Regions from separate parts of the Planococcus sp. APC 3906 genome, predicted to be linked through region 1. Evidence: predicted binding sites of a transcription regulator. Region 1 holds the regulator's gene; the other holds the start of a gene.

Region 1 (4,409 bases):
GCTAATTAACTAATTAAAATACATAAAATGTATTTTTATTTTTAAAATTTTTTCCGGAATTATTATTATGAAGCGTTTAGCGCAATGGGCACCGGGGTATTATTTAATAGAATTCATAAATAGGATTAATAACCCGTACTGAATTTTCTTAGTGCTTAAGAAGATTTTGTGGGGGGTGATTAATTTGACAAAAATTCAAGGGGTAAAAGATCTGCTGAAGTATTTAGAATCAGCAGGGTGCCCGATGACTGAAGAGCAGATTAATGAAGGCATTGCAAAAAGGCAGATTCCACATAGCCAGTCCTACGCCAATACAATCTTTTTTGACTTGAGGCATATCGATTGGTGGATTTCGGAACAGCAAAAGCAAGAAAGCAAAAATTGAATACGATCTTCGGAAAACCGGTACCCCGGATTCGGCTCCCCAAGAGTCCGTATCCGGGGTTTTCCCTATTTTTTTATGCGATTGAATTCAAAAAAAGAATGCACAACACACCCCTTTCATGGTGTATGATAGACAGAAGCGAAAATAATCTGATTTTAAGGAGGCCCTATGCATGAAAACTTTTCAAGTGGAATTTTATTTTGACCAAGGCAATACTATTGTCCTGACATCATATGCAGAAGATAAGGAATCAGCATTGCGGAATATTCCTACCCATGGCACGTTTGAAATTACTGACCAGGACAACGATCGCCTATACCGTATCACCATCACTCAAGTAAAATACATCATGGTCTATGAATTATAAGGCCTGAAGCATCGCGTTTTATCGGATGCTTTTTTTATGCAGAAAATTAATGGCAGGGAGCTGGCTATGGATGGAATACAGAGGTTCAAGTGTTTACGATGAAAAAGATTTTTTGAATCGTTATTTAAAGCGGCGCAACCGCAAAGAAAGTCCAAACAACGCGATTGAAGAACCGATAATTTGGAAGCTGGCTGGCGACGTCAAAGGCAAAGAAATTTTGGATCTGGGCTGCGGAGACGGCTCATTCGGCCAAAAGCTGCTTGCGGCAGGGGCGGCATCGTATACAGGGATTGAAGGCTCTACAGAGATGGCGCAATTGGCTACCAAAGCCACAGCGTCTCTGGGAGGGGAAATCGAAACAGCAGACCTTGAGCTGTTTAAAGCAAACGGTGCGCAATACGATTTGATCGTCTCCCGTTTTGTCATCCATTACCTGTCAGATATCGAGCGCTTGTTTGAAGAAGTCCACCGCTCGCTGCTGCCGGGCGGGAAATTCGTTTTCACTGTACAGCACCCGGTTACCACAGCAGCATTTACCAGCAAAGACCAAGGGGAGCTTAGAGGCGATTGGCTGGTGGATGATTATTTCAAGGAAGGCAAACGCCAAGAACCTTGGATAGGAAAGACGGTCGTCAAGCATCACCGGACAATTGAAACCTATTTCACAGCGCTTGCGAATGCAGCGCTTACTGTAACGGCACTCAAAGAGGGCCATCCTGTGCGGGCCAATTTTGATTCCGATGCTGAGTTTGAACGGCGGGAACGCATTCCGCTGATGCTGATTTTGGCTGGCCAAAAAAAATAATGGCAATTAAAAAAGCGCTGAGAGAAATTTCTCTCGGCGCTTTTATGCTTGTGTATGTGATTAATGTAATTGGCGGTATACGCCGACCACTTTTCCAAGGATGGAGACCTGGTCTACGATGATTGGATCCATCGATGAGTTTTCAGGCTGCAGGCGGAAATAATTGTCTTCTTTGAAAAATCGTTTGACTGTCGCTTCGTCATCAGCGGTCATCGCCACAACGATGTCGCCGTTGTTAGCGGTTTGCTGTTGTTTAACTACGACATAGTCACCATTCAGGATGCCAGCTTCAATCATACTTTCTCCCATGATTTCAAGCATGAAAATATGGTCGTCTTCTGTTCCGTAGGTTTGTGGGAGCGGGAAATATTCTTCCACATTTTCAATCGCAGTGATCGGAACGCCAGCAGTTACTTTACCGACGAGCGGTACATGAAGGACAGGGCTTTTCTCGATCAGTGAATCGTCTGTGCTGATAATTTCGATTGCTCTCGGTTTTGTCGGGTCGCGGCGGATCAAGCCTTTGCTTTCAAGGCGGGCAAGATGGCCATGGACAGTCGAGCTTGATGCCAAGCCAACTGCTTCTCCGATTTCACGTACGGATGGCGGATAGCCCTTAGCCCGGACTTCATCTTTTATGAATGTCAAAATATCTTCTTGGCGCTTCGATACTTTTTTCAACAGTTTCACCTCTTTTTAGTAGTTCAGCATGTTTTCTACCAATAGTATACCAACTTGGGATATGAAATGCAAACATAGGTTCGAATTTATTTGTTGACAAAAACACTTGTTCGCATTAAAGTAAGAACATACATTCCGAACACACATTCTTAGGAGGCGGTTCTTATGACATTCATCCAAAAAAATTCTTACCTGACAGTACTATTTCTTCTGATCCTATCTTTTTCATTTTATTCGGTGTTCACCCATAATGCGCAGGAAGGCCAAATGAGCCTGGTGCAAGTTGAACAAGGCGATACTTTATGGACACTTGCGGAATCTTTCAGCGGCAATACTCCCCATCAGGAGTGGATTGAAGAAATCATGAAGGAGAACGGCTTAAGCACTCCGAAGATCATAGCCGGACAATCGATCAAAATCCCCAGCGAACAACTGAAATTCGCCCCAGACGAAACCACCAAACTGGCGGGTGATGCAGAATGAAGAAATCTGCATTAATTTATTGCCGCGTCAGCACCACGAAAGACACACAGGAAAGTTCACTTGCACGGCAGGAAGAAGAATTATTGAAATTCGCATTTGCACAAGGATACATGGTTTCAGACATCTTTACAGATCAGCACAGCGGCTACGAAATGGACCGGGAAGGGCTTCTGGAGATGCTCAACGTCATTAAAACCGATAAAGTTTCAGCGGTATTCATCCAGGATGAAACCCGCCTTGGCCGTGGCCATGCACGAATCGCGCTGCTTCATGTCATGAAAAAATATGGCGTGGAGGTTTTTACATTGACCGATCAAGGACCCATCGCATTGAACGATATGGATGACATGGTATTGGAGATTTTAGCGGTTGTTGAAGAGTACCAGCGCAAAATACATAATGCCAAGATCAAACGCGGCATGAAACGCGCTGTTGAAAATGGCTACAAGCCTGAACGCAATCTTAAAGGCCGGGGCAACCCTGATGGCCGCGAGCGCTTAGACCTGCCGATCGACCAGATTGTCAGCCTGAAACAGAATGGGCTGACGTTCCATGAAATTGCGGTAACGCTGCAAGGCTTCGGCTATCAGGCAAGCAAAGCAACCGTCCACAGACGCTACAGGGAATTCCTTGAGATGAAAGAAGGCTAATATATTGCAGAAATCCCGCTTCTTTTGTACGATATGGTAGAAGAAAGGCGGGATTCTATTGTTATCACCAGATAAAATAAAACGCATTAACGAATTATCACGAAAATCCAAGACCGCGGGCTTGTCCATTGAAGAGGCAAAAGAACAATCTGCATTGCGCCAGGAATACTTGTCGACTTTCCGCCAAACGATGCGCGGCACAATTGAAAACGTAAAAGTGATTGATCCGGAAGGCAACGATGTTACGCCGGAGAAAGTCAAAAATATTCGGGAGAATAAGTATTTAAATTAATACTTATTCTTTTTTTGTTGTGCCTAGACTTCAGCGCTCGGCTATTGCGCATTTCTAGTTGTATTCTTGCCTATTGTTGACTACACTAGAATAGGATTAAAATTGTTAATGAGAGGATGTTTTTATGTCAAACCATGCAGATCAACTTGCGGTAACTACTATACGTACACTTTCCATCGATGCGATTGAGAAAGCGAACTCAGGGCATCCGGGATTGCCAATGGGAGCAGCTCCTATGGCTTATACATTATGGACTAAACACATGAACCACAACCCGAAAAATCCGAACTGGTTCAACCGTGACCGTTTCGTACTGTCAGCGGGGCATGGTTCAATGCTTTTATACAGCTTGCTGCATTTGAGCGGCTACGGGCTTGAATTGGACGAGATCAAAAACTTCCGCCAATGGGATTCGAAAACACCGGGACATCCGGAATATCACCACACAGTTGGCGTAGAAGCGACAACTGGACCACTTGGCCAAGGAATCGGCATGGCAGTGGGCATGGCTATGGCAGAGCGCCATTTGTCAGCTACATATAATAAAGACAATATGGATGTCATCGATCACCATACCTTCTCTCTTTGCGGAGACGGAGATTTGATGGAAGGTGTCGCAGGCGAAGCGATTTCACTTGCTGGGCATTTGAAGTTGAACAAATTGGTCGTTTTATACGATAGCAATGATATTTCCCTTGACGGCGATCTTGGCATGAGTTTCTCTGAAAACATCCAAAAGCGCTTTG
Region 2 (4,409 bases), on a different contig from region 1:
TCAGGCGCTCTTCCAGCTCTTCTTCGATATTGGCGATTGCCTTGACCATCTTATCTTCACGCGTAACAAAGTGGGATGCTGGGAAAATCGCGACGTGTTCGCGTTCACCGATGATTTCGCCCGTCAATGCGTCCACTTCACGGATGCGGTCGATTTCATCGCCGAAAAATTCCACGCGCAGGCAGCGTTCATCGCGCGATGCCGGGAAAATTTCCACCACATCGCCCCGTACGCGGAACGTTCCGCGGATAAAGTTGATGTCATTGCGCTCGTATTGCACATCGACCAGTTTTCGCAACAGCTGGTTGCGCTCGATTTCCATCCCTTTGCGCAGCGAAACCACGAGCTCCCGGTATTCTTTCGGGGAACCGAGGCCATAGATGCAAGAGACCGAGGCAATGACAATGACGTCATCGCGTTCGAACAACGAACTCGTCGCCGAGTGGCGCAGCTTATCGATTTCATCATTGATGCTGGCATCTTTTTCGATGAACGTATCCGATTGCGGCACATAGGCTTCCGGCTGGTAATAATCGTAGTAGCTGACAAAATACTCAACCGCGTTATCCGGGAAAAATTCCTTGAATTCGCTGTAGAGCTGCCCCGCCAAAGTTTTGTTATGCGCCATCACGAGCGTCGGCTTTTTCACTTGCTGGATGACGTTCGACATTGTATACGTCTTCCCTGTCCCTGTCGCCCCGAGCAGCGTCTGGCATTTCTTGCCGTTGATGATTCCTTGCGTCAGTTCGGCAATTGCAGCCGGCTGATCGCCTGCAGGCTCATAGGGTGCCTGAAGATTGAATTCCTGTTTCATGGTTGATGCCCTCCGTTCGTTCATTGTCTCTATTTTATCATATGCCCTAAAAATCCCCTAACAAAAAGCGAACATATGTTTTTTCGCTATTTCTTTTGAATCTTCAATGGTGCTTAGAGAATCTATTTCCCTTTATAGAGACCCTTCATTGCCTTAAAACGCAAAAAAATGCATCGGACTGGGTCCGATGCATTTTTGAATCTTATTCTATTAAAAAGCTGCTTGCTCATTCTTCTTCGTGTTTTAATGTCTTCAATTGTTCGCTATACGTGTTGAATGCTTCACGGTCGTTATTGTCCAGGGCTTCATCGATGAGGTTCATCAGCTGTTCTTCTTGCTGAGAGCGGTGAACATGCTTTAGGAATAGATCCAGGTAGATATCGTTCAAAAGTTTTTCCGCTTCAGTCGCTTTCTTTGTTTGAGCCATCGCTTTCATGAAATCAGCGTAAGAATAATAGTTTTCCATTCTTCATCACCCCGAATGCTTTTCATTAGTATACAATATAATTTTGCAAAGAACAATCGTTTTTTGAAAATTCTAATGAAATAGAATATATTTTATTTTCCTCCGCAAAGCCTTTGCTAATTTGCATTTTTTCCTTATAATGTTATATGTATAGTAAATTTGAGGGGTGTATAATACATGAGCAAAAAGAATCATCAGCTCTTATCATATACGGTGTGCAGCAATACCTATGCACTTTTGCCGTATATTGACGGCCATAGAAACTGGACGCGGGTCATTGAAGACCGCAGCGAATTCATCGTAGAGGAATCCGTCTATAAAATCATCAGTTCTTCGTGCAGATTTTACAGGGGATCCCTCGAAAGCGCCACCCTCTATTCCCAGAAAGCGATCCGGGTCAAACATAAGCCACCTGTCATCATCGGGGAATACTATGGCAGCCCGCTCATTTTCTTTCCTACCCATTCACCGAAGAACCGCGATTCTGTTTGGTTCAATTTTGATGCGGTCGAGTTGATCGACAGTGAAGACACGATTAAAGGAAGTCTTGTACACTTGAGCAACGGCATCAGCGTACCGCTTGATGTGTCGCCCATCGCCCTTAGAAACCAGCATTCGTTTGCCGGTTCGCTGCGCCGCTTTTTCAGGAATTCCCAGCAAATCCATAAACAGCAGATGGTCTATTTGACGAAGCGGCGATATCCGCCCCGCGCTCAGCATCCGATGGATTGACCGGCGAAACTTCAGTTATTGTTCATTTGCGGCTGGCGGCCCTGGTTAAATCTCCCGGTGGGCCATCGCCAAATAGATTCGCAGCAGCTCCTCCACTTGATTGCGTAGGCGCAAATTCAAATAGCGCCTGTGATCTTCGTAGCCCCCATGGTAAAAGACATATTCAGTAAAGGTGTCATCGCCTGTCCCCTTCAGCATTTTCATATGCTGCTTGCGCATATGGATGTTCGTTTCCTTCAGCTCCTTCTGAACTTTCCGAATCGCTCCATCCACCAATTCAACGTATGGCCTCTTCAATTTAAAAGGACCCTGTTCGAATAATGCACGGTCGCGCTCCAAAATGATCAGCACCATCGGCAAATACATCGCTTTTTCAAAATAGACGATTTCCTCTTGTGAGATTAACGGCATTCTTAGCACCTCCTCAAAAAGGGAACGTTTGTTCTTATTTTTAATTTTAGCGTCATTTCAGGAAATTGCAATAGCCTGTGTTAAATAATCCTTTCTACGATATTCACCTATATAAGTTGAACTAATGAATATTCATAATCGATATTCCGCAAAACAGCTACGCTTGCCGCGGGCGAGCGCCAAGCCTCCTCAGTCGCTTTGCTCCTTGCGGGGTCTCGGCTATCTCGCTTTCCCGCAGGCAAGACTTACCCGAAGCTTGCGAGGGCAAGTCTTTGCGACGAAGCGCATAGCGCTGCAGGAGCAGTAAGGTTTTCTCAGCTGTTTTGCTCCATATCGAGAGATATCTTAGCGGAGGCGCGTCAAGGGGCTAGGCGAAGCAATGAGACGAGTGTTCATGTCGTCTCATTGCGAGAGCCAAGGAGTGCCAAATACTTTTGGCAACTTCTTTGCGACGAGTTTGCGCAGGAGCAATCGTCTTTGCACTGCCCAAAGCGTCCGAAGCGATTTTCAATATGATACTTCTTTAGTTCAACTTATACATACGGTCTTGCCATGAAAAAAAGAGCTGTCCGGAATTCTGTTTTGCAGAATTCCGGACAGCTCTTTTCATTTAATTGAACGGTAAATCCATAATGAACCGACGAAAAATCCGGAAGACACCCACATGAACGGCTCATGCCAGAACCACACCGACACCGAAATGCCGGTGAACGACAGGATGGTGAAGATGCCGGCAAACATGCGGCTTTGCAAATCGCGCTCATGCTGGCGATTGCGTCCGTCGCGATTTTCGATGTAATGGCGCATGCGCTCCGGCTCTTCCAAATAACTGATGACTTTCTGCGGCAGCACCCGGAATGGACCCGATGCGTTGAGCACCCAGCGCAGCACATCGCTTTTGCCGAAGACAGGCTTGCCTTCTTTTTGGGTCGACGCCCATTCCAGAACACGAGGCCGCGCCAATGCCAAGAGGTCAATGCCGGGATCCAAGACGTTGAGAACGCCAACAAAGATTGAAGCCGCGCGCCCGAAGAATGCAAACTCAGCTGGCAGCTGTACAGGCTGTGTCCGGACGATGTTTTGCATGTCCTTGAACAGCCGCTCCACGACAAAGCTGTCCATCTGCATCAGCTCGTCTGATTCATAAGCAGCGACCAATCGGGAAATCGTATCGGCCAAAAGCTCGCGGTTCGCTTGCGGCAATAGGAACCGCAGCTCTTCAAGCGCATCAAGGACCAATTCGTAGTTTTTGAAGATGATGCCTTCTGCAATCCGCAAAACGGCTTGGGAATCAGCGGCCGTGATTGTGCTAGTCATGCCGAAATCGATCAGCACAATCGTGCCGTCGGGCTTCAGCAAAATGTTTCCGCCATGCGGATCGGCGTGGAATTGGCCGCCGTACAAAATCTGTTCGAGAAACAGGATGAACAGCCGCTCCGCGATTTCATGGCGGTCAAGCCCGTGTTTTTCAATAAACGCCAAGTCGGTGATGCGTGCCCCTTCGATCCATTCCATGACAAGAACGCGGCGCGTCGACAAATCATCAAAATAGACGGGGAAACGGATGCCGTCCATTTCCGAAAAACGGTCCGCAAACGCGCGGCCGCTTTGCAGTTCCTGAAGGAAGTTCAATTCCGCACCGATCGTTTCGGTCATTTCCCCGAAAAGCTGCGTGAAATTGATTTGCTTGGAAAGCGGCGTAAAGGTCTTCATAAACCAAATGACGATGCGCATCGCCTGGAAGTCTGCCCGCAGCAATTTCTCGGTTCCGGGCCGCTGGATTTTCACGGCCACGACTGTGCCGTCTTTCAACGTTCCTTTATAGACTTCTCCAATAGATGCGGAAGCGACAGCCCCTTCGGACAGTTCCGCCAAATAGCTGGAATAAGGCGAATTCCATTCTGTCTCCAAGACAGAAATGATTTTCTCACGTTCCACTGACGGCACACGATCCGTCAATCCCTCCAGTTCTTCGAGGAAAGACTT

Evidence for each region. The regulator LexA, encoded in region 1, represses DNA repair genes until DNA is damaged. The targets are predictions, from matches to a motif close to CGAACATATGTTCG.
Region 2: a site for LexA is predicted at 2,445-2,458, ahead of QMA09_RS14795 (YhjD family protein). Genes of this name have one in related genera too.

What each region holds. Positions count from the first base shown of each region.
Region 1 covers NZ_JASDCW010000004.1:133,293-137,701, forward strand. The annotation lists gene QMA09_RS04150 (hypothetical protein) at 185-385, shown strand; gene QMA09_RS04155 (hypothetical protein) at 558-752, shown strand; gene QMA09_RS04160 (class I SAM-dependent methyltransferase) at 823-1,557, shown strand; gene lexA (transcriptional repressor LexA) at 1,618-2,238, opposite strand; gene yneA (cell division suppressor protein YneA) at 2,404-2,721, shown strand; gene QMA09_RS04175 (YneB family resolvase-like protein) at 2,718-3,371, shown strand; gene QMA09_RS04180 (DUF896 domain-containing protein) at 3,430-3,663, shown strand; gene tkt (transketolase) at 3,788-4,409, shown strand, end outside.
Region 2 covers NZ_JASDCW010000032.1:2,146-6,554, reverse strand. The annotation lists gene uvrB (excinuclease ABC subunit UvrB) at 1-814, opposite strand, end outside; gene QMA09_RS14805 (IDEAL domain-containing protein) at 1,041-1,280, opposite strand; gene QMA09_RS14800 (competence protein ComK) at 1,458-2,012, shown strand; gene QMA09_RS14795 (YhjD family protein) at 2,058-2,423, opposite strand; gene QMA09_RS14790 (ABC1 kinase family protein) at 3,030-4,409, opposite strand, start outside.